DNA from 4 places in the Ruegeria lacuscaerulensis genome. Region 1 is predicted to be linked to each of the others. Evidence: riboswitches for the same ligand, from Rfam matches in the RefSeq annotation. Region 1 holds a riboswitch; each other region holds the start of a gene.
What was found. A riboswitch is a leader RNA that binds a small molecule or an ion and turns the genes downstream of it on or off. The one in region 1 is predicted to bind cobalamin.

Region 1 (5,919 bases):
GGGAAGGCCGCGCTGGCTGCGCGTATCCCTGCAAGACTATAGGGCTGATGCAGCGGCGCGAAAGGTATGAACCCAGACAACGTCTCGACAACCGAGGCGTCAATGCGCACCGGCTCGGAATAAACAGTGCCCCCGTGGACGACGCGGTGCCCGATGGCACGTACATGGATGTCCGGCAGGTATTCCCGCGCCATTTCCAGAAAGGCGTGGATCGCCTCGTCATGGCTTTTGGTGTTGGTCAAAGGACGGTCGATCGAGCGTCCTCCAGCGGATTGGGCCAGCAAACGTGGTGCGTCGCCCAAACGTTCGATCTGGCCACGCCAGCGCATACTGGGGCGATTGCCCTCAACCAGCTCATAAAGCGCGAATTTCAGGGAAGAAGACCCGGCGTTCAGCGCCACAACATGATCAGCCATGGATTTTACCCTTGTTTGCATGCGCATGAAGCGCGGCTACAGCACAGGATGCCAATCGCGAGGCATCATCATCGGATCGTGACGTCAAAATGATGGGAACGACCGCACCGATCACGACCCCTGCCGCCTCGGCATGAGAGATGAAGGTCAACTGTTTTGCCACCATATTCCCGGCCTCAATATTAGGCGCGACCAGAATATCGGCAGCACCGGCAACCTCTGACGTGATCCCTTTGGTACGGGCGGCGTTCAGATCAACCGCATTGTCCATCGCCAGCGGCCCATCGACCAACCCGCCGGTGATCTGACCGCGCTCGGCCATTTTCGACAGCAAGGCCGCATCGACCGATGACGGCATATGCGGGTTGATCGTCTCAACCGCCGACAACACGCCGACCTTGGGCTGTTCGATTCCCAAAGAATGTGCCAGGTGAATCGCGTTTTGCACGATATCCGCCTTGGTTTCCAAATCAGGCGCAATATTCACCGCCGCATCCGTCACCATGATCGGGCGCGACATGCCCGGAACATCCATTACGAACACATGTGACAGTCGCCGCCCTGTGCGCAGCCCTTTTTCACGACGCAAAACCGCGTGCAGCAACTCATCGGTATGCAGATACCCCTTCATCAGGGTCTGCGCGCGTCCGTCGACTACAAGATCCACGGCACGGTGCGCGGCGATGCCGTGGCTGCGGGCCTCGACAATTTCGATGCCAGACAAGTCGGCCCCCAGCTCAGCGCCAGCAGCGGCGATTTTATCGGGGTTCCCGACGAGGATCGGCGAAATAATATGATTGGCATGCCCCAGCAACGCGCCGCTCAGAGAGTTGGGCTCTTCTGGCGCAACAACGGCGGTTGGCATCGGCTCTAGTGGGCGCGCTTTTTCCAACAGCGCGTCGAAATGGCGGTGCCGCTGCACGATCAGGCCAGGGACCTCGACCGAGTCGAACTCCATATGCGTCGAAGGCGGTGTGACCTGAACGGTGCCGCTGAGAACCAGTGCATTGTCAACGACCCGTCGCACTTCGGCTGAGCAGAGCAGATCACCATCGTCGCGCTTTTCCTCAACAGCGACAAAGGCAGTCAGTTCTTCACCCGCAAGCACCGGGAGGTGGAAGGCCAAATCCGCGCGGCGAGTCTGCGTTCCGGCGCCGGGCATGTAGTTTCCCAGCACGGCTGCGACCAGACCGGCGGGCCACAGCGCGGGTGCGACGGCTTCGGCAAGGCCGTCGCCATCCCCGTCATAGGTTGCCAGATGCAGCGGATTGTGATCGCCCGAGGCCGAGGCAAAAGCATAAAGGTCGTCAACCGTGCACAAGCGGGTCAGTTGTGCCGCGTCGCCAACCTTGAGCTGCTCGAAGGTTTTATTTTCCTGGATTTTCATAGCGTGCCAACTTTGGTTTTTCGGACGTCTTACCGACTTGGGTCGCGGGTTTAATTGATGCAGGTCAGTTCGGGGTCACAATAGTACCTCCAGCACCCTTGAGCCCGCAAAACGTAGCCTCGGCTTTCAAATTTTGCTGCGTCGCAGCATAACTGATTGCCCACTGAGCAGCAATATCCTTTGCGCTGTCTTCACCGGAACGTTGCGGAATCCATATTGACCCATGCTCTGATCTGAGGCAGTGACGCTACGATGGTTCCCGATGCTGCACGCGCGGGATGAAAAGGGAATACGGTAAGGTGCAGACCAAATCCGTAACTGCCCCCGCAACTGTAGGCGGTGAGCGACGCCAATATCCCACTGGCCGGATCAGGTCGGGAAGGGTGGCCAAGCACAGACCCGCGAGTCAGGAGACCTGCCATCTCAAACGCAACCAAACCGGGGCGGGGTGTCCTGGAAAGAGGCTCAATGTCACATCGACCCGATGTCATCAGAACCGTTCCTCTCCCTGCCCGTCTGGCATGCAGGTGGGGCGGAGCATGACGGATCATGTGGTGCTGATCTGCACGACCTGCCAAGGGGCAGAGGCGGCGCTATCGATTGCCGAGGCCCTGCGCGAGCGCCTGCCCGAGGGCTACGGCACACGGATGATCGAGTGTATGGCCGGCTGCGATCACCCACTGACCGTTGGATTTCAGGCGGGTGCGAAGGCACAATATCTGTTTGGCGAAATTCAAACCTCGGCCGATATCGACGCTTTGGCCGCTTTCGCGCGGCAATACCAAAACAGTTCCACAGGTTGGACCAAGGCAACGGATCGCCCCGAGGCGCTGTTGCACAAGACCTTGTCGCGGATGCCGCCCTTGGCGACGGAGGCCACATGACCGAACATGCGTTCCTTCAGGTCAACGGCGTCGGTTATCACGCCTATCACGGCGAAGTTCTGCTTCAGGACATCACCTTTGCGCTTCACGAAGGCGCGGTTCTGGCCATCGCCGGGCCCAACGGCGCGGGCAAGACAACGCTGATGAACCTTCTATGCGGGTCCGAGCATCCTTCTGACGGCAATGTATTGTTCAAGGGGCGAAATTTGCGCAGCATGTCGGCGACCGAGCGTGCGCGGATGATCGCTGTTGTCAGCCAGCAGGAATATCCCGACGGGCGGCTCTCCTTGCGCGAGTATGTAGCGCTGGGACAGATCCCGATCCGGTCCGACCGCTCGGCCGAGGCCCATGCCGCCGATCTTGCGCGAATTTTGGACCTGACCAGCCTGAACGATCTGGCCGACAAGCGCATGGCGGTTCTGTCGGGCGGGGAACGGCAGCGCGCCCATATCGCGCGGGCATTGGCACAAAACCCGGCACTGCTGTTTCTGGACGAGCCCACCAACCATCTGGACCCGGACGCCAAGGGGCGGATGTTGTCACTGGTGGCCGGGCTGGGGATCACAGTGGTGATGATCGTCCACGATCTGGTCATGATCCCGGAATTTGCGACGCATGTCGCGCTGATGAAATCCACCCGTCTTACCGGGTTCGGACCTGTGGCCGACGTGCTGACCACCGACCGCGTGCGTGACACGTTCGGTGTCGATTACCTGTTTTTCCAGCACGAGGGCCGCTTGATCCCGGCGCTAGACATCCGAAAAACCTCAGTTTCCAATCCAGTTAGGAGCATTTCCGAATGAAACACATCTTGTCCGTGGCGCTGGTTACAGCCATGGCGGGCGGTGCCGCCGCGCATGAAGTTACCGTCAACAATTGCGGCGAACCGCTGGTGTTTGAAACCCAGCCCGAGCGTCTGGTCGTGCATGACATGAACATGACCGACATGGCCTTTGCACTGGGTCTACAAGACAAGATCGTCGGCCTGACCGGGATTACCGGCTGGTACAAAACCAGCCCCGAGTTCGACTCGCTGCGCGGCGATATCCCGGAACTGGCCCCGAAATATCCGACGGTCGAGAACCTGGTGGCCGTTGAACCCGACCTGTTCTTTGCCGGTTGGTACTACGGAATGCGGCCCGGCGGTGATGTGACACCGGAAACGCTGGCGCCCTTCGGGATCAAGACTATGATCCTGTCGGAAAGCTGCGTTCACCTGCATAAGGACCGCCCAAAGGCCAGCATGGACCTGCTGTTTGACGATGTCCTGCGTCTGGGCAAGGTCATGCATGTTGAAGACAAGGCCGAAGCGTTGGTTTCAAGCTGGAAAGACGAGCTGGCCGCGATTGAGGCGAAAACCGCCGATCTGCCGAAACCGCGCGTGTTCCTGCTGGACGGGCCCGCTGATGCGCCCTTCACCGCCGGAAAATACGCCATCCCTGATGCGATGATTGCCGCTGCGGGCGGTCAGAACGTGACCCATGACATGGATACAAGCTGGGGCCGAAGCTCTTGGGAGGCCGTCGCCGCCGCGAACCCCGAGTTCCTGGTGCTGTTGGACTATCAAACCGGAAATGGCGCGGTGGATACGTTCAAATTCCTGCAAGAGCACCCGGTGATGTCGCAAACCGATGCGGTCAAAAACGAGCGCTGGATCGGTCTGCGGTACGAAGAACTAACGCCGGGACCCGCGAACATTCAGGCGATCTCGAAAATGGCACAGGCCATGCATAAGGGCCTGAACTAATTTGGGCCGTCTGGGGCTGACACTTTTGGTGGGGGCGGTCATTCTGGCCGCCCTTCTTCTGGTTTCAACAATCTACGGAACCACATCCATCCCTCTGTCCGATACATTCAAGGCCATATTGCTGGGCACAGGCCTTGTGGATGGAGACGTGTCGCCCCTGCACCGTATCGTCTTTGACCTGCGCCTGCCCCGCGCGCTGTTTGCGGCCGTGATCGGCGCTGGTTTGGGGATTGTCGGCGTTGTCTTGCAGACAACCACTCGGAACGATCTGGCCGACCCGTTTCTGTTCGGGCTGTCTTCGGGCGCTGCAGCGGGTGCTGTGTTCGTCATCACCGTAACCGGGGACATTCTGGGGTTCTGGACCTTGCCGCTGGCGGCGTTTTGCGGAGGGCTGGTGGCCTCTGGCATCGTGCTGGCTTTGGTACACGGATTGCGGACGAGCGCGCCTGAGAAATTGATTCTAGCCGGGCTTGCGGTGTCCTTCCTGTTCTCAGCCCTAACCAATTACCTGATTTTCGCAGGCGACAACCGTGCTGCCCATTCCGTCATCTTCTGGATGCTTGGCGGTTTGGGTCTGGCGCGATGGGAAACCTTCCCGCTGGTCTGCGCCGGGCTGGCGCTTATTCTGGCCTATGCCCTCTATCGTAGCCGCTGGCTGGATGCGCTGCTGACCGGAGATGTCACGGCAACAACACTGGGCGTTCCGGTTCAGTCGCTACGGTTCAAAATGTTCTTTGTTGCAGCACTCGCGACCGCCGTTTTTGTGTCGGTCGCCGGAGTGATCGGCTTTGTTGGCCTGATGGTTCCACATATTGCGCGCGGCATCGCTGGTCCTTTGCACAATCACCTTGTCCCGACGGCAGCCGTGGTTGGCGCGGTGCTGTTGACCGGGTCCGATATCCTCAGCCGCCTGATGCTTGCCCCGCAAGAACTGCCGGTCGGAATTGTGACGACCTCACTGGGGTCGATTTTCGTTTTCATTCTGCTGCTCAGAACGGCGAAGCCCAAAAGATAAATTGGCTTGTCTTTGTCAGTCCCGACGCTTGCCGGGCTGTCAGCGCACCTGCAACAATTTGACAAAACAGATTTTTTGCATGCATATTTTTTTAAGTTCCATGCAAAAACTGCCAAGAAATTGATCAATATCAAATCCGGCGCTGAACGAAGCCGTTAATCGGGAATAGCGACGAACAGAATCTAGCAAAGCCAGGTCTTTGAGAATGGGCCAAGTGACTACCCGGCGCGCCTTCCTGAGCGCGAGATTTCACGATGAGGACGGTGTGACAGCCAGACCTCCGGGATCGGTCGGGCCTGACTTTCTGAAGCACTGCACGAAATGCGGCGATTGCGCCTCGGCTTGTCCTGAGGACGTGATTGCAATCGCTGCGGACGGCTTTCCTGTTTTTCAACCCTCAGACAATCCTTGCACTTTTTGCGGTGACTGCGCCAATGCCTGCCCAACCCCTGCTTTGGATATCGACCTTG
Region 2 (5,919 bases), on a different contig from region 1:
GTCGGGGTTGGTGTTGTCCAGATGATACAGCTGCGCCGAGCCGCCTGTGATTTTTTTGGCGGCGGCAAATCCGGCTTCATGCGTGGCGTAATCATTGGCCAGTAGCAGGTCGGTCTCGGTCAAATCCTGCAGGTGGACGAAACTGTCGGCGTTGGCGACGCGCTGGGTGATGCCGTCTTTGTCCTGCGCGACATGCTCGCCTTCCAAGGCATAAGAGCTGGCGTCCAGCCATGCCGCACCTGCCTGCACGCGCGCCTCGTCGGTGTAAATTTCGGACAATTGTGTCATGTTCACGCCATAGCTGCCGGGGGCTGGGCCATAGACGCGGGCGGCGGGTTCCTGACCGGCATAGGGGTTCCAGTCGGCCGCCTCATCGCGCGCCGACAAGGCCCGGATCGCCTGACCGTATAGCGCCGATAGCGTCGGAAAAACGTCGCGGAACAGGCCCGAGACCCGCAGCGTCACATCCAGACGCGGGCGGCTGAGGTCGGTGATGGGCAGAACCTCGATGCCTGAGACCCGCTCTGACCCCTTGTCCCAGACGGGTTTGACGCCCAGCAGGTGCAGCGCCATGGCGAATTCCTCACCCGCCGTGCGCATAGTGGCCGAGCCCCAGAGGTCAACGATCAGCCCTTTGGGATAGTCGCCTTCCTCTTGCAGGTGACGCCGCACCAGTTCTTCGGCCAGTTTCACGCCTTGGCTATAAGCCGCGCGCGTGGGCACGGATCGCGGGTCGGTGGTATAGAGGTTCCGTCCGGTAGGCAGTACGTCCGAGCGGCCACGATAGGGCGAACCGGATGGCCCGGCCTCGATCCGCTTTCCGGCTAGTGCGTCGATTAGGGCGTTGCGTTCAGACTGGGCGGAAGGCGCGGGGTCGAAATTGCCGGTCACTTCTGGCACCCGGCCAAATATGTGCAGCCCGTCGCCGAACTGGCTTTCCTTGATGTCACAGACAAAGCGGTCGATGCGGGTGATCGCCTCGGCGGTGCAGGTGGCCTGATCCAGACCCAGATCGCTTTCCAGCCCGATGGCCTGAGCCTCATTCCGGATATCCTCTTGCAAACGGTCGCGGCGCTTGGGGTCCAGACCATCGGCGTTCGAGAATTCGTCCAGCAGAGACTCCAGCCGTACCATCCGATCCGGTGTACCGCTTTCTTTCAAAGCGGGCGGGATGTGGCCCAGCGTGACCGCGCCGATCCGGCGCTTGGCTTGCGCCGCCTCGCCGGGGTCATTGACGATGAAGGGGTAGATCACTGGCAGGTCGCGGATCAGCGCCTCGGGCCAGCAACCGGCTGATAGCGCCACGGATTTGCCGGGCAGCCATTCCAACGTGCCATGGGCTCCGATGTGGATCAGCGCATCGGCATTCAAGCTTTTACGCAGCCAAAGGTAAAAGGCGACATAGCTGTGGCGCGGGGTGCGCGACAGGTCATGATAGTCGTCATCGCGTAACTCGGGCGTGCCGCGTTCAGGTTGCAAGGCGACCAGAGCCTTGCCCCGACGCAGGGCGGTGAAGTGAAAGGCACCATCGGTGTAAGCGGGGTCATCCTCGGGAGCGCCCCAAACCGTATGCAAGTCGGTGCGCAGCTGTTCGGGCAGGTCCGCAAGCGCGGCCTGATACTCGGCCAGCGGCCATGCGATCCGGGCGTTCAGCAGCGTATCAGCGATTGGTTTGGCAGGGGCGGTATCATAGCCCCCGGCTTGCAGGTCGGACAGCATCGCCTCAGCCGAGGCCAGCGCGTCGAGGCCCACCGCATGGGCCATCTGCCAGTCTTTGCCGGGATAGGTGGACAGAACCAGCGCGGGCACCTGATCGGATTTGGGTTTGCCTTGCAAGTTCAGCCAGCCGGTCACACGGTCAAGGATGGCCTCGATCCGTTCCTCCTCGACCCGGTGGGCAAAGCGGGAATATTCCAGATGCGGGTCGCGTTTGCCCGGTTCCTTAAACGAGGCGATGCCCGCTGAAATACGCCCGTCCACCTCGGGCAGCACCACATGCATGGCGAGGTCGGCGGGGGAGAGGCCGCGTTCCGCCTCGGCCCACGCCTTGCGGCGCGAAGTGGCCAGTGCGACCTGGAAGACGGGCACATTTGCAGCGTCCAAAGGCGAGGTACCCGACGCGCCTTTGCCCGAGAAGGACGTGGCGTTGATGATCGCGGACGGGGCCAGCGATACGATGGTGTCGCGCAGCCAGTCGGCGGCGGATGGCGCTTTCAGGGAAGGGGCGAACAGGCCCACGGCCTGAAAGCCGCGCGCGCGCAGGCTACGGATCAGGGCGGCCACGGGGGCTGTGTCGGCCGAGGTCAGGTAAGCGCGGTAGAAACTGACCACGACGCGTTTTGAGTCACCGGAAAACGCCTGTTCCGCCGGAATCACTCCGCGATCGGGGCACCATGCGCCGCAGTCGGGCAGGGATTTAGCCCCCATCACCGGACCCGCATAGAGCCCCGCTGCCAGTGCCATCTGTGCCAAAGCGGCTTGTGCTGCAACCTCGCCGCCGGTGTCACAAAGATGCGCTAAGCGGCGCAGGGTGGAGACGGGCAGGGTGGAATACTCATCCAGTCGCGTATCCTCGCGCCCGTCGGCGGGCAGCACGGCCACAGCAATCCCTTTGGTCTGCGCAAGCGATAGAACCTGCTGCAGTCCGTAGGACCAATAGGGCACTCCGCCGATCAGACGGATCAGGATGCCTTTAGCGTCCTCCAACGTCTGTTCCACATAGGTGTCAACGGACAGAGGGTGTTTCAGCGCCGTCAGATTGGCCAGTCGCAGGGTCGGCATCCGACCGTCAGGCCCGCCACCGCGATGCCAGCCTGCCGCGAAAGCACCAAGGTCGCTGTCCGAGAACGACAGCACCACCAAATCCGCCGGGCTCTGGCCCAGATCGGTTGGGGTTTCGGATTCCTCTAACCCGTGGTTTTCGCGGAAGACGACGTGCATGGTTTACTCGGCAGCCTCGGTGACGCCCACGAGGATGTCGCGGATTTCAGCCTCTTTGATGTCGTCATGCTCGGCAATCACCACCAGACGCGAACGGCGCTCTTCGCCGGGCTGCCACGGACGGTCGTACTGATGACGCACGCGCGCGCCCACAGCCTGAACTAGAAGGCGCATTGGCTTGCCCTTAACAGCGGCATAGCCCTTGACGCGCAGGATGTTCAGTTCTTTGGCAAGACGTTCGATTTTCGCGACCAGATCGGCCGGGTCGGTCTGTTCCGGCAGCTCGACGATGATGCTTTCGAAATCGTCATGTTCATGATCGTGATGACCGTCATGATGCGAAGGCCGCGCCTCCATGTCATCCTCGGCGGCAGCCTCAAGACCCAGCACGACGCGCACGTCCACCACACCTTCGGCCACTTCGACCACGGGCAGAGGACGCGGGGCCTCGGCGGCGATAATCTCTTTGGCTTTGGCGACACCTTCGGGGCCGGCCAGATCAGGCTTGGTCAGAAGGATGATATCGGCGCAGGAGATCTGATCTTCGAACACTTCGGACAGAGGGGTTTCATGGTCGATGGAATCGTCGGCCATGCGCTGGGCATCCACTGCCTCGACATTCGGCGCGAACCGACCAGCGGCCACCGCCTCGGCATCGGCCAGCGCGATCACGCCATCCACGGTAATTTTCGAGCGGATATCGGGCCAGTCGAACGCTTTCAGAAGCGGTTTCGGCAGCGCAAGGCCCGAGGTTTCGATCAGGATATGCTCGGGGCGCGGCTCCAGCGCCATCAGCGCCTCGATCGTGGGGATGAAATCATCGGCCACGGTGCAGCAAATGCAGCCATTGGCCAGTTCCATGATGTTTTCCGCCGGGCAATCGGGAATGGCGCAGGACTTCAGGATATCGCCATCCACGCCGACATCGCCGAATTCATTAACCACAACGGCCAGACGCTTGCCCTGCGGGTTCTGCATCAGGTGCCGCACCAGCGTGGTTTTACCCGAGCCCAGAAAGCCGGTGATCACAGTAACGGGGAGTTTTTCGAGGGTGGACATGTCAGGCTCCAATCGGGGGAATGCGCGAGGCGCAGTTTTTGCGGAAATGTTCGGGGCGCTCGCGCCATTTGACCAAGCCGTCTTCGGTGGCCAGATACTTGGTCGCGCCGTCGACGATCACGTCGACATGATCGACCTCGTTCAGGTTCTCATAAACAAAGGTCCAGCGCTCGGGTCCGCCGCGCAGAACGATGGAACAGCCCTGATCGCAATTCGACAGGCACTCGACGGCTCTCAGCGTTACGCCTTCGGGCAGATCGGCCTGTTCCAGCGCCTTGTGCAACAACGTGCCGGGGCGGTCTGCGTCATCTTCAACAGGTAGGCCGCGGCGGCAGGTGGTGCAAACCAGCAGCTCGACCGGAGCGGTCTCGGTCATGTCTCTCATCCCCCCAAATCCTCATCGTGGGGGACGGGGTTTCAAGCGGGTCGCATTTGACCCGACACCGGAACACCCCGTCCGGTTTCAATCGCGGGTGCTGGCAGGTCTCCCGGCTTGCGGATGTCAGGGCAATTGCCCTGTCGGATGTCCCGCCTTCCCGGCCTGTTTGGCCAGTGGCTTGGGCACCCTCTCCGGTCACGGTCGCGGGGGCGGCTGCGTTTGGCGGATGATCCGTTGACGCATTCCCTTTTCATCCTCGTGAAGAGGACACCAACGGATCGGACATGCGGCACCGGGCAGGGGCTTGTCAAGCGAGTCGCAAGCATCTGTGAAGCAACGGTGGAAAAGCGACCTGTAAGCGTCGCTGGGCGGCATGACGAAGCCCGCAACCCCGTGCTGCCATGACCGAAACGGCGCAAACAGGGAGACGTGTCGCATGAGAGTGGGCTTTATCGGACTGGGCAATGTGGGCGGCAAACTGTCCGGGTCTTTGCTGCGCAACGGGATCGACCTGACGGTACACGATCTGAACCCTGATCTGGTCGCGGGCTTCGTGGCGCAGGGGGCCAAGGCCGCCGAAAGCCCGGCCCAGCTGATGCGCGATTGCGACGCGGTGATCACCTGTCTGCCATCGCCTGCTGCCTCGGACGCCGTGATGCAGGAGATGCTGCCCGAGGTCGGCCCCGGCAAGATCTGGATGGAGATGTCCACCACCGACGAGGCCGAGGTCAAGCGGCTGGGTGCGCAGGTCATCGAACGCGGAGGGGCGGCAGTAGACTGCCCTGTCTCGGGCGGGTGCCATAGGGCGGCGACGGGCAATATCTCGATCTTCGCGGGCTGCGACCGCGCGACGTTCGAACGTATCCTACCCTTTCTGACCACGATGGGCCGCCGCGTGCTGCACACGGGCGAGTTGGGCTCGGCCTCGGTGCTTAAGGTGCTGACCAACTACCTGGCGACGGCAAACCTGATTACCTGCGCCGAAGCGCTCGTGACCGCCAAGGCCGCCGGGATGGACTTGAACACGACTTATGAGGCGATCAAGATTTCATCAGGTACTTCGTTTGTGCATGAGACCGAAAGCCAGGTGATCCTGAACGGATCACGCGACATTTCCTTTACGATGGACCTTGTGAAAAAGGATATCGGGCTGTTTCAGGACGTCGCTGACCGCGCCGGTGTACCGCTGGAGATCAACCCGGTCATGATCCAGATTTTCGAGGACGGAATTGCCCGCTATGGCGAGCGTGAATTGTCTCCCAACATCATCCGACGTCTGGAGGATGCAACCGGTCTAGACATCACAGCCTCCGGTTTTCCGCCCGAGATGGAGGACGACGAACCGGAAGAGCCCGGATACGAGGTCATCCCTCAGGGGCGTGGGGCTGAATGACGCAAGCCGCGCGTCAGTGGAATAATCTGTTTTGTAGAGAGAGTGGAGGCGAGTACCGGAATCGAACCGGTGTACACGGATTTGCAATCCGCTGCGTCACCACTCCGCCAACTCGCCTTTTCAAGTAAAATCAAATACTTGCTGTGGT
Region 3 (5,919 bases), on a different contig from region 1:
GACGCTTGAGAACTTCGCCCGCACCGGCGCAACGCTGGCCATTCACCTGTCGATCGGCAATTTAGACAAGGTCATCGCCGACCTGACCCCGGCCTATGGGGCCGATTGCCCGGTGGCCGTTGTCTATCGCGCCAGCTGGCCCGATGAACGCATCATCCGTGCAACGCTGGAGACGCTGAAAGACGCGCTGGACGACGGCATCGCCCGCACCGCGCTGATCATGGTCGGCCCAGCGCTTGCGGGGGAAGGGTTCGACGAAAGCTGTCTGTATTCCAAGGATTACGACCGCCGCTATCGCCCGCAAAGCGCCGACAGCCCGTGGTCCAGCTGGAGCCCCGAGGATGAATGACGCGATGACTAACCCTCCGGGTCTTCTGATTTCTGCGCCGTCCTCGGGCACCGGCAAGACCACGGTCATGCTGGGCCTGTTGCGTGCGCTGGCCGAGGATGGGCTGACCGTTCAGCCTTTTAAAAGCGGACCAGATTATATCGACCCGGCCTTTCACCGGGCGGCTGTGGGGCGTGCCTCGTTCAATTTGGACAGCTGGGCCATGGGAGAGCCTCTGTTGGACGCCATTTCTGCACAGGCCGAAGGCGCGGATATCGTGGTCGCCGAGGGCTCAATGGGGCTGTACGACGGCGTCGCCAAGCCCGGTGAACTGGGTCATGGGTCCAGTGCGGAAACCGCGTTACGGATGGGTTGGCCGGTGGTGCTGGTGCTGGATGTGGGCGGTCAGGCGCAATCGGCGGCGGCGACGGCTTTGGGGTTCAAGATGTATAACCCCGATCTGCCCTTTGCGGGCGTGATTCTAAACCGCTGCGCCAGCCCCCGGCACGAGCGGTTGACGCGGTTGGGAATGGAACGCGCGGGCCTGCCGGTTCTGGGCGTGCTGCCCCGTCGTGGAGACCTGACCCTGCCCGAGCGGCATCTGGGCCTGATCCAGGCGGTTGAACATCCCGATCTGGAAAGCGCAATTGTGGGCTATGCCGCGTTTCTGCGCGAACATGTCGATCTTGAGGCGATCAAGCGGGCGGCGTCCTCAGGCCCGAATGGGCCATCGTCCGCCGCGCTGCCGCGGCCACCGGCGCAACGGATCGCGCTGGCCCGCGATGCGGCGTTTTCGTTCACCTATCCGCATTTGCTGGAAGGCTGGCGGGCGGCTGGAGCCGAGGTGTTGCCGTTCTCGCCCTTGGCCAATGAAGCCCCTGCGGCGGATGCCGATCTGGTTTGGTTGCCGGGCGGATATCCTGAGCTGCACGCAGGCATTCTGGCCGCCGCATCCGTCTTTCAGGAAGGGTTGCGGAACCACGCGCAAACCAAGCCCGTGCATGGAGAATGCGGGGGTTATATGGCGCTGGGACAGGCTCTGATCGACAAAGAGAGTGTCTCGCATCAGATGGCCGGGTTGTTGGGGCTGGTGACGTCCTATGAAAAGCGCAAGTTCAATCTGGGCTATCGTCGCGCCGAACTGCTGGCCCCGATGCCCGGCTTTGCCGTAGGCACGGGCCTGCGGGGGCATGAGTTCCACTATTCCTCAATCATCGAGCAACCTGACGCGCCTTTGGCCCGTGTGTTTGACGCAGAAGGGGCCGAAGGGCCGCAGACCGGATCGGTGCGTGGCAACGTGACCGGCACGTTCTTTCACCTGATCGCGGAGGCCTCAGTATGAGTGGGTTTGTCTCGTTCATCGGCTCAGGTCCGGGCGATCCGGAATTGCTAACGCTCAAGGCCGTAGATCGGATGCAAAAGGCGGATGCGGTGCTGTTTGATGACCTCAGCAGCGGGCCGATCTTAACCCATGCGCGCGAGGATGCCGATCTGGTGGGCGTGGGCAAACGGGCGGGTCGCCCCTCGCCCAAGCAGGACCATGTCAGCCGGTTGTTGGTGGAATATGCGCAAACAGGCCAGCGGGTCGTGCGGTTGAAATCCGGCGATGGCGGCATGTTCGGACGTCTGGAAGAAGAACTGGTCGCCCTGCGCGCGGCTGGGATCGAATACGAGATCATCCCCGGCATCCCCTCAGCTGTAGCGGCGGCGGCGGCGGCTGGCATCCCGCTGACCCGTAGGCTAACCGCGCGACGGGTGCAGTTTGTCACCGGCCATGATGTCAGCGGCAAACTGCCCGAGGACCTGAACCTGCCCGCGCTGGCCGACCCGGATGCGACCACAGTCGTCTTCATGGGCAAGCGCACCTTTCCTCTGCTGGTCGAAACGCTGCACGCACATGGCCTGCCGTTGGAAACGCCAGCACTGATGGCCGAATCCGTCTCGACCCCCGAGCAGAAGCTGCATCGCAGTACTGTAGGCGCGCTGTCCAATAAACTGGCGGACGAGATAGGCACCGCCCCGGCGCTGATCCTTTACGGCCCGCTGGCAGAGTTTGACGATGTTTGACCTGACCTTGATCGGCATCGGCACCGGGAACCCTGACCACGTGACCTTTCAGGGCGCGCAGGCGATCCGCTCGGCGGACCTGATCCTGATCCCCCGCAAGGGCGAGAATAAGGCCGATCTGGCCGGGCTGCGCGAAATGATCATTGCGCAGGTGACCGACACGCCGCCGCAGATCGCCTATTTCGACATCCCCAAGCGCCGGTCCGACGACGGATATCTGCGCGGGGTGGATAAATGGCACGACGCGATTGCATTGCGCTGGAGCGAGGCAATCGCCGCCCATCCTGGAGCACGACATGTAGCTCTACTGATCTGGGGCGATCCGTCGCTTTATGACAGTTCCCTGCGGATTGCAGAGCGGCTGGACCCTCAACCGACGACGCGGGTGATCCCTGGCATTACAGCGCTGCAGGCGTTGACGGCTGCCCACGTGATTCCGATCAACGATCTGGGTGCCCCCTACATCGTGACCACGGGGCGGCGGATTCGCGACGAAGGGTGGCCGGACGGTGCGTCAAACGTGGCGATAATGCTGGATGGTGAGTGCTCGTTCCAACATCTTCAGATGGCAGATTATGACATCTGGTGGGGGGCGTACGTGGGCATGAAAGAGGAAATTCTGATCAAGGGGCCCTTGGCTGAGGTTGCGCAGCAGATTCTGGACACCCGTACAGCTGCACGCGCCGATCACGGGTGGATCATGGATATCTATCTTCTCAAAAAGTGCGTGAACTGACCAAATTGGTCGCGAATGGCGATTGCGCCACGCGGGTTTTGAAGGCTAGATGAACCCGTCTGGTCTCGTCGTTCACAGCGACGAGCTAAGAGGGAATGTGGTGCGATCAGAGTTGATCCAATCCACAGCCGCCCCCGCGACTGTAAGCGGTGAGCCTTGCTCAACCAGCCACTCCTGAATTTTCAGGGGGAAGGCGAGCACAGGCCCTGACCCGCAAGCCAGGAGACCTGCCAGGCGTGATTTGAAACACCAGCCGTCGGGTGCGGCGGCACAGGAGAATTGAAAATGACAACTCAAACACAAACCGCCTCGCGCGCTGGTATCCTGCCGGTCATGTTCGCTGTGGTTCTGGGCCTTGGCATCATTTCGGTGACTGGTCACATTCAGGCCGCCGCCCTGCATGACGCAGCCCATGACGTGCGTCACGCAACTGGCTTCCCCTGCCATTAAACCCATGTTTGGTCGCATTCTGACCAGCGCGTTGTTCGCTGGTGCTACAGCAGGGCTGATTGCCGCCCTGCTGCAGCTTGCGTTTGTGCAACCGGTTTTGCTGCACGCGGAACTGTATGAATCAGGCGAATTGGTCCATTTCGGCGGCGACGTCGTCAATGCCCACCCCGAGCTGCCGGGCATGTTCTCGGATCTGTTCCGCGATGCGTTGAGCGTTATTTTCACAATGCTCATCTATACCGGTTATGCGCTGATGATGATCGCGCTGATGTCCGTGGCTGAGGGCAACGGCCACAAGATTGACGGGCGCACCGGTGTTTTGTGGGGGCTTGCGGGGTTCGTTGCCGTGCACCTCGCACCCGGATTCTCGCTCGCGCCAGAAGTGCCCGGCGTGGCAGCAGCCGATGTCGCTGCGCGTCAAATCTGGTGGTTTGCGACCGTCGCAGCAGCAGGTGTTGCCATGTGGCTGATTGCCTTTGGCGGCACCCTGATCAGCTATGTGATCGCAGCCGCCCTGCTGTTGGCCCCACATCTGATCGGCGCGCCCGAGCCGGACGTGTTCACCGGCCCCGTTCCGACCGAGATCGGTGCGCTGTTTGCCGCACGCGCTTTTGGCATCGGACTGGTAGCCTGGGTTCTGGTCGGGGCATTCGCCGGGTACTTCTGGCGATATGAAAGCCAGCGTGCCGAAGCTGCGGCCTGACAAGCACGCTTATGAACACGCCGAGACCAGCTCGGCGTGTTTGCTACTACCATCAAGGAACATAAAATGGCACGCTCACTTGCCCTGTTTGCAATCGGCATAGTTTTTGGCAGTGGTGCAGGATTTGTGGTTGCGGCTGCAAATGGCGTCACTTTCGACGGCCATGAACATGGCGATCCTGCACATCACAGTCCATCTCACGCCGAGGCAGCCGCACACGATCATTCGACTGCCATCAACCTGCCTGCTGGCGCTGATGCTCCGGGGCTTGAGATCGCTCTTACGCCCGATCCTATGGCGGGCTGGAACCTGTATGTCATGCCGCAGAACTTTCGGTTCTCACCACAAAATGCCTCAAAGACCGATGTCGACGGCGAGGGGCATGCACATGTCTACGTAAATGGAGAGAAACTGGCCCGGTTGTACGGTAACTGGATGCATATCGACCATCTGCCGCAGGGCGAGGTCGAAGTCTCGGTCTCTCTGAACGCAAACAGCCACAGCCCGCTGATGGTCGACAACATCCCCGTCAGCGCGGCGGTCACACTACAGGTCGACTAAAGCGCCGGGATACGCGCCCGCAAACACATCCGGAGCCGCCCGCAAGGCCGGGCGTCTTCGATCCAGCCTTTGGGGCTTTCCAGATAGGTCCGGCAGGTCGCCACGATATCATCGGCGTCCGAGGCGACATCGACCCCTGAAAACACATATGACGCCCCGCCATCGGCCTGCAGCGCGATGGCCACGGGTTCTGCACATCCGCTGAAACAGGCGTGCTGATCGACCGAAACCCGCCCCTCAATCCCCGCGCGGGTCAGGGCGGATTCGACAGCTTTGACCTCGGCTCCGCAATCGCGGGCACCGGCACAGGACGAACATATCAACAGGCGCATCTGATCCAATTCGGAACTCATCGGGTGGCATTTGCCTGTTTCTGAGGGTTTCCAACCGCAGGCGCAATCGAGAAAACGCGCAAGATTGTGAGTGCGCCCTGTCCCGCTTTCTGGCATCACTGTCGCAACCCCGAAACAGGAGGCCCAGATGAAAGCCCTTTGGACTGCGATTGCCCTGATAGCGACCCCTGCTTTGTCAGACGAGCCCCTGTCGGGCTGGGCCAGCTACGCAACCGACAAAAGTTACGACGCGTTGGTTGCCGACACCAAGGATGCCATCAAAGCCAATGGTCTGATCGTGGTCACGCAGGCAGGCCCGACCAACGCCGCCGCATCGCGCGGGATCACTATCCCCGGCAATCGGGTCATTGGTGCCTTCAACAACGACTATGCGGTGCGCGTGCTGGAAACATCAGTGAACGCGATGATCGAGGCGCCGATCCGCTTTTATGTCACCGAGAACGAGGACGGCACCGCCACCCTATCCTACAAGACTCCCAGCTTTGTCTTCGCGCCCTATGTCTATGAGGGCGGAGACCCCCTGCGCGAGATCGCTGAGGAGCTGGATGGCAAGTTTCAGGCTGTGGCTGAAACAGCAGTCAAATAGTCACACTGGCGTGATCCGGCTTGCGTCTGGGGCTGTCCTCCGCAATCTGCTGTGAAACAGTTTTTCGGAGCATGACTTATGCAAGACCTCTCGCCCCGCGCAGCGGACCTTCTGGCCCAACGTTTGTACGAGGCC
Region 4 (5,919 bases), on a different contig from region 1:
GGCGGGTGGCCGAACCTGTGGGACAGGTACAGCAGCACATGCACAGCTATTTCAGCTTTTGCGGCTATGACCGGGGCTTGGCTTTCGTGGCCGCCGCTCAAACCCTCGCGTTGCGACCTTTTCTAAAGGATACGGACTATCGGGACTGCCCAATCCTGTCTGCCGTGTCCCCGTCGAAATTCGGCGGGCGTGCCGGGCCTCGGTTCTTTACCGACGTCCCGGCCGGGGAAATCTGCCTGCGCCATGTGACGGACTTGAACGTTTTTCCCGATGAGATGATGGCTGTCGCCGTCACCGGTTCGCAAATCGAAGACTGGCTGGAAATGTCCGCAGGCGTCTTTAACAGGATGATCCCCGGCCAACGATGCGATCTGCTGGCCTCGGACCGCGCAGGGCATAATTTTGACGTCCTGCATGGGCTGACATACCGGATCGACCTTAGCCAGCCCGCTCGGTTTGGCGCAGATGGGGCACTTTTGCACCCATCGGCCCGCCGCGTCCGCGAGATTCGTTTCGAAGGCCAACCCTTGGATGCAGAGCAGACCTTTGTGGTGGCGTTGAATAATTACCGCGCAAATGGCGGTGGGCACTTCCCCTTTGCCGGGCGGGCGACGCGCGTTCCGCTGCCGATTCTGCCCCTACAAGATCTGGTCAAAAACTACGTGACTGCCGGGCCTCATTCCGGCACCGTGTTCGAGCGTCCGTTTCGTCTGTCCCCTGTGGCCGGGGCGTTGGCGGTTCTGCGTACAGGCCACAAGGCCTGGCAGCATCTGGACGACATCTCGGAATTTGCACCAAACATCGCCGGAGAGGACGAGGCCGGTTTTCTGATGATCCATTTGACGCTCTGACGGGTTGTCATTTGCCGCGCACTTGCCTATATCGCGTGCTGAGAGGTTGGCGCGGGCGAGCGCCTCGCCAACCTGGTCAGGTCCGGAAGGAAGCAGCCACAACGAGCCCCGCTTGGGTCGATGTCCAACCTCTCACTTATCTCCCACATGATCCTGGGCAATAAGCTGCGGCCAGACCGCTGCGTTGCGACGGGCGAACACGCCTATATGCCCGATCTCTTTCACCCCGAAATCTGACGGAGACAACAGCCGACGCCGCGCATGCGGGCCACAAAGCTCAGCCAGACGCCACACCGCTTTGGGGGGCACCACCTGATCGTCGTCGAATGCGATCAGATCGACCGGCACTCCCTGCCCGGCCCAGCGCGCCTCGGGCAGGGTCTTGCCCAAATCGGGCAGGTAGTTCGTCGGTGCCGTGCACCATCTACGCCACTGCCAGTAGACCCGCGCGGGCAAGTCAGCCCCAAAGCCCAAAGCCCTGCCCGGCAAATACCCCGCCGCTTTGACAACCAGCGGCGCATGGCCATACCAGAACAACCCCGCCAGTGCCTTGTACGGCCACGGGTGATCAGACAGAGTGACCAGCCCGGAGCAAACACAGATCATGCGGTCAATCTGCGCGATATCCGGTTGAACCGGGCCCAACATTCCGCCAACGGAATGGCCGATGCTCCATTGTTCCGCGTCCGGGAAGCGTCTGCGCATTTCCGCGCGGGCGGCGGGCATGTCGACCAGCGCCCAGTCCGCCATAGTTACCTGCGAGTCCTGCAATCGGCCGGTCAGCGAATGGCCGAAATCCCGATAGTCATAGGTCAGACAAGCCATACCCTGCTCGGCCGCCAGCCAATGGGCAAAATGCTGATAATAGTCGCGGGGCACGCCGGTCGCTGCATGGATCACCACAACTGTCTTGGGAGGCAGAGCAGGCAGATAGAGCCGCCCCGACAGCATCGCCGGACCGGACGGAAACTGGACATCTTCGGTCAAAACAGAATGCGTATTGTCCAACATCGCCCGCGCCTCATATTCTAAACTGTTTAGTTCACCCGCGCAGTCGGCCCTGTTCCGTCATCAGAGTCAAGCCGTGGGGAAATTGACCCAACGTCGCGCCGGTATTCAATGGCGCTTGACTCGAAGCCCGCTCAACCGCTAGCGATGGCGTGATGGTTCTCGTCCCCGGTCACGGGGCGGGATGAAAAGGGAACACGGTGCGATCCTGCCCGGCATTGCCGGAACGGATCAAGGCCGAGACTGCCCCCGCAACTGTAAGCGGTGAGCAATGCCGAGATACCACTGGCCAACAGGCTGGGAAGGTCGGCAAAGCCACGACCCGCAAGTCAGGAGACCTGCCATCGAACGAAAACCGAAACTCGGGCGGGGTGTCCGGGACAGGTCGTCAGCACGCTGTCACACCTGATCCATGCCCCTCGTCCAGCGCGCGGAGGGCGCATCATGATCTGGAAGACCAAGACCCACGAATTCACCGCGACGGTATGCCAAAAAACCGGCGCCCCCTGCCCGGCACTGGCCCGAATGGCACGCGCCCTGACGGATGCAATGGCCACGGCCCGTCCGGCAACAACCGATGCGTTCGAGATCGAAGGCAGCAGCGACTTGACCCATTGCGCCGAAGGGTGCTCGGCCCGGTTTCGCGCCCAACCCGATCAGATCCGGGTGTTCTGCGGTGTGGCCGCCGACACTCCGGCCGAGCGGCTGGATCGCTATGCGGATATGTTGTTCGGAGCAGATTTCACCGCCCACGCAGCCAGCCTTTTGCCGACACCGCCCTGCGCGATGATGGAAGTGGTTACCACGGCGCCCCAGCCAGCCGCGCCGACCGAACACCAGCTTTCAGCCTGAATTCAGCTGCCCGTCCGGGCCGCCGAAGTGGCCCAGACCATCTGCGCCTCGGTCTCGACGGCGCAGGGACGTACTGTCCGTAGCATCTGCAAAGCGGTATCTGCGGGCAGTCCGCTATCCGTCATCAACCGCAAAGCAACCATACCTGATCGCCCGCAGCCGCCCCGACAATGGACCAAAATGCCTCCATCGCCGGACAGAAACGCACGGGCGCGCTGGCTGACATCTGGCCAAATGGCCTGTATCCGCGCATCCGGCGCACCAAAATCCTGGACCGGCAGGTGAGCCCATTCGACCCCGAGCCGCTCCAGATCGACACCGAACGCCGCCGCTCCCAGGTTTTTCATCTCAGAGCTTGTGGTCATTGAAATCACCAGATCCGGTCGCCAGTCCTGCACCGTCTTCAGATCGGCCGCATAGGCACCTCCCGCGCCGGGCAGCGGAGATATCCCCAGACGACCCGGCCCCAGTCGCAGGGAATAGATGGCGAAATTATCCATGGCACGTTCCGATCAATCTGCGCCGATGATGTATCGCCTGCGTCCTTGCTTGCAAATCGAATTTCCTGCGCTGCTGCTGTGGACGTGGGCGGCAGGGGTCACTACGCTGCATCGGACTCCGAATCCGACAGAGCAGATATGACCGACACGCCCAGCCCCGCCTATCAGGTTCTTGCCCGCAAATACCGCCCGGAAACCTTCGCCGATCTAGTCGGTCAGGACGCCATGGTACGCACGCTGAAAAACGCGTTCGAGGCGGATCGAATTGCGCAAGCCTTTATCATGACCGGCATTCGCGGCACCGGCAAAACCACCACGGCCCGAATCATCGCCAAGGGTATGAACTGCATCGGCCCCGATGGCGAGGGCAAGCCGACCACCGAACCCTGCGGCCAGTGCGAACATTGTGTGGCCATTATGGAGGGCCGCCATGTGGACGTGATGGAGATGGACGCCGCCAGCCGCACCGGCGTCAATGATATTCGCGAGATCATCGACAGCGTCCGCTACCGCGCGGCCTCGGCCCGCTACAAGATCTACATCATCGACGAGGTCCACATGCTGTCGACCAGCGCCTTCAACGCGCTGCTCAAGACGCTTGAGGAACCACCCGAGCATGTGAAATTCATCTTTGCTACCACCGAGATTCGCAAAGTACCCGTGACGGTTCTGTCGCGTTGCCAGCGGTTCGACCTGCGCCGGATCGAACCCGAAGACATGATCGGCTTGCTGCGCCGCATTGCCGAGGCCGAAGGTGCGCAAATCGCCGAGGACGCGTTGGCGTTGATCACCCGCGCGGCGGAAGGCTCGGCGCGGGATGCGACCTCTCTGCTGGATCAGGCGATTTCACACGGTGCCGGGGAAACCAGCGCCGATCAGGTGCGTGCGATGCTGGGTTTAGCCGACCGTGGCCGAGTGCTGGACCTGATGGACATGATCCTGCGCGGCGACGCCGCCGGGGCGCTTACTGAGCTTGGCGCGCAATATGCCGAAGGCGCCGACCCGCTGGCCGTGCTACGCGATCTGGCCGAGATCACCCATTGGGTCTCGGTCGTGAAAATCACGCCGGATGCCGCCGAAGACCCGACCGTGTCCCCCGACGAACGCGCGCGCGGTCAGCAAATGGCAGAGGCCCTGCCGATGCGCGTCCTGACCCGTATGTGGCAGATGTTATTGAAGGCTCTGGAAGAGGTCTCAGCCGCCCCCAACGCCATGATGGCCGCCGAGATGGCCGTGATCCGCCTGACCCATGTTGCCGACCTGCCCAGCCCGGAAGAGTTGATCAAACGTTTGCAAGACTCCCCGCCTCCGTCACCCAATGGCGGACCCGGCGGCGGAATGACCGCCCCAACGCACGCCGTGCAGGCCCCCTTGGCCTCTGCCTATGCGCCACCCGTCCGCGGCGGAGCAGGTGCACCGACGGCGGCACTGGCGCAGGATGTGCAGACGGCTCTGGCCCGCTACTCGACCTTCGAACATGTGGTCGAACTGATCCGCACCAACCGGGATGTGAAACTGCTGGTCGAGGTCGAAAACGGTGTCCGGCTGGTTTCGTACCAACCCGGACGGATCGAATTCACACCGACGGACTCGGCCCCAACCGACCTGGCCGCTCGCATGGGTACCGCACTGCAACGCTGGACCGGCAATCGGTGGGCGGTGACGATTGTCGCCAACGGTAAGGCAGCAACCATCGCCGAAATCCGCGACGCCGCCGATCTGGCGTTGAAAGCCGAGGCGGAACAGCACCCGCTGGTGCAGGCGGTGCTGGCTCAATTCCCCAAAGCCAAGATCAAACGCATCGAAACCCCCGAAGAACGCGCCGCCAAGGTCGAAACCGAGGCCCTGCCCGAGGTCGAAGACGAATGGGACCCGTTCGAAGAGGACTAACCCTCCCGCGCCCGCCACGGGCCATCGGCTGACGCCGATACCCCTGAGCGACCTTGGGCCCGGCAGAGCGCGGGCGTTGCCCGCGCTCTGCCGGGCCCAACGGGAGGAGAGGTCTTGCAAAAGACCGCGACGACGGGCGGGAGGGCACTGCCCCCTTGTGCCGCACGGGCGCTATCCGTATCTAGGCGACAAACCGATTCGCAGGAGAAAAAGTAATGCTCAAAGGACTCGGCGGTCTGGGCGATATGGCCAAGATGATGAAATCCGCGCAGGATCTGCAGACCAAGATGACCGACATGCAGGAAGAACTCAACAATCTGATGGTTGTCGGCGAATCCGGTGCAGGTCTGGTCAAAGCCACTGCCACCGCCAAGGGCGAACTCAAAGGTCTGGACATCGACCCCTCGATCTTCAACGGCGACGATAAGGAAGTCGTAGAAGACCTGATCCTCGCCGCCATCAAGGACGCACAGACCAAAGCCGCTGAACGCGCGCAGGCAGAGATGGCCAAGCTGACCGAAAGCATGGGTCTGCCCGCAGACATCAAGCTGCCGTTCTGATACACACTCCTGACGACCCAAAGGCCGGGCCCGCAAACTCGGCCCTTTTGCAGGAGCACACGCGTTGAGTTCGAACAGCGACATCGACAATCTGATCGACCTGATGGCCAAACTGCCGGGGCTTGGGCCCCGCTCGGCCCGTCGCGCGGTGCTGCACCTGATCCGCAAACGTGCGCTGCTGCTGACACCCCTGTCGGACGCCATGCAGCAGGTCGCCATCACCGCCCGCGAATGCTTGAACTGCGGCAACGTGGGCAC

Region 2: another riboswitch for cobalamin. It lies ahead of GOV79_RS05860 (DUF1636 family protein); the one in region 1 lies ahead of GOV79_RS12245 (DUF1636 family protein).
Region 3: another riboswitch for cobalamin. It lies ahead of GOV79_RS05930 (CbtB domain-containing protein); the one in region 1 lies ahead of GOV79_RS12245 (DUF1636 family protein).
Region 4: another riboswitch for cobalamin. It lies ahead of GOV79_RS18635 (hypothetical protein); the one in region 1 lies ahead of GOV79_RS12245 (DUF1636 family protein).

The regions. Positions count from the first base shown of each region.
Region 1 covers NZ_WQGP01000005.1:280,961-286,879, reverse strand. The annotation lists gene GOV79_RS12255 (acetate/propionate family kinase) at 1-416, opposite strand, end outside; gene GOV79_RS12250 (bifunctional enoyl-CoA hydratase/phosphate acetyltransferase) at 409-1,803, opposite strand; cobalamin riboswitch at 2,041-2,240, shown strand; gene GOV79_RS12245 (DUF1636 family protein) at 2,343-2,687, shown strand; gene GOV79_RS12240 (ABC transporter ATP-binding protein) at 2,684-3,490, shown strand; gene GOV79_RS12235 (ABC transporter substrate-binding protein) at 3,487-4,434, shown strand; gene GOV79_RS12230 (FecCD family ABC transporter permease) at 4,436-5,449, shown strand; gene GOV79_RS12225 (ferredoxin-type protein NapF) at 5,655-5,919, shown strand, end outside.
Region 2 covers NZ_WQGP01000002.1:467,545-473,463, reverse strand. The annotation lists gene cobN (cobaltochelatase subunit CobN) at 1-2,940, opposite strand, end outside; gene cobW (cobalamin biosynthesis protein CobW) at 2,944-3,999, opposite strand; gene GOV79_RS05860 (DUF1636 family protein) at 4,001-4,375, opposite strand; cobalamin riboswitch at 4,461-4,668, opposite strand; gene GOV79_RS05855 (NAD(P)-dependent oxidoreductase) at 4,815-5,771, shown strand; tRNA gene GOV79_RS05850 (tRNA-Cys) at 5,815-5,888, opposite strand.
Region 3 covers NZ_WQGP01000002.1:479,763-485,681, forward strand. The annotation lists gene cobM (precorrin-4 C(11)-methyltransferase) at 1-349, shown strand, start outside; gene GOV79_RS05915 (cobyrinic acid a,c-diamide synthase CobB) at 342-1,670, shown strand; gene cobA (uroporphyrinogen-III C-methyltransferase) at 1,667-2,395, shown strand; gene cobF (precorrin-6A synthase (deacetylating)) at 2,388-3,131, shown strand; cobalamin riboswitch at 3,175-3,380, shown strand; gene GOV79_RS05930 (CbtB domain-containing protein) at 3,417-3,581, shown strand; gene GOV79_RS05935 (CbtA family protein) at 3,586-4,284, shown strand; gene GOV79_RS05940 (hypothetical protein) at 4,351-4,845, shown strand; gene GOV79_RS05945 (DUF1636 family protein) at 4,842-5,198, opposite strand; gene GOV79_RS05950 (DUF302 domain-containing protein) at 5,326-5,784, shown strand; gene GOV79_RS05955 (thiamine pyrophosphate-binding protein) at 5,863-5,919, shown strand, end outside.
Region 4 covers NZ_WQGP01000010.1:49,125-55,043, forward strand. The annotation lists gene GOV79_RS18620 (bifunctional 2',3'-cyclic-nucleotide 2'-phosphodiesterase/3'-nucleotidase) at 1-851, shown strand, start outside; RNA gene ffs (signal recognition particle sRNA small type) at 891-989, shown strand; gene GOV79_RS18630 (alpha/beta hydrolase family protein) at 984-1,862, opposite strand; cobalamin riboswitch at 1,999-2,219, shown strand; gene GOV79_RS18635 (hypothetical protein) at 2,304-2,711, shown strand; gene GOV79_RS18640 (protein-tyrosine phosphatase family protein) at 2,714-3,211, opposite strand; gene GOV79_RS18645 (DNA polymerase III subunit gamma/tau) at 3,350-5,101, shown strand; gene GOV79_RS18650 (YbaB/EbfC family nucleoid-associated protein) at 5,317-5,661, shown strand; gene recR (recombination mediator RecR) at 5,726-5,919, shown strand, end outside.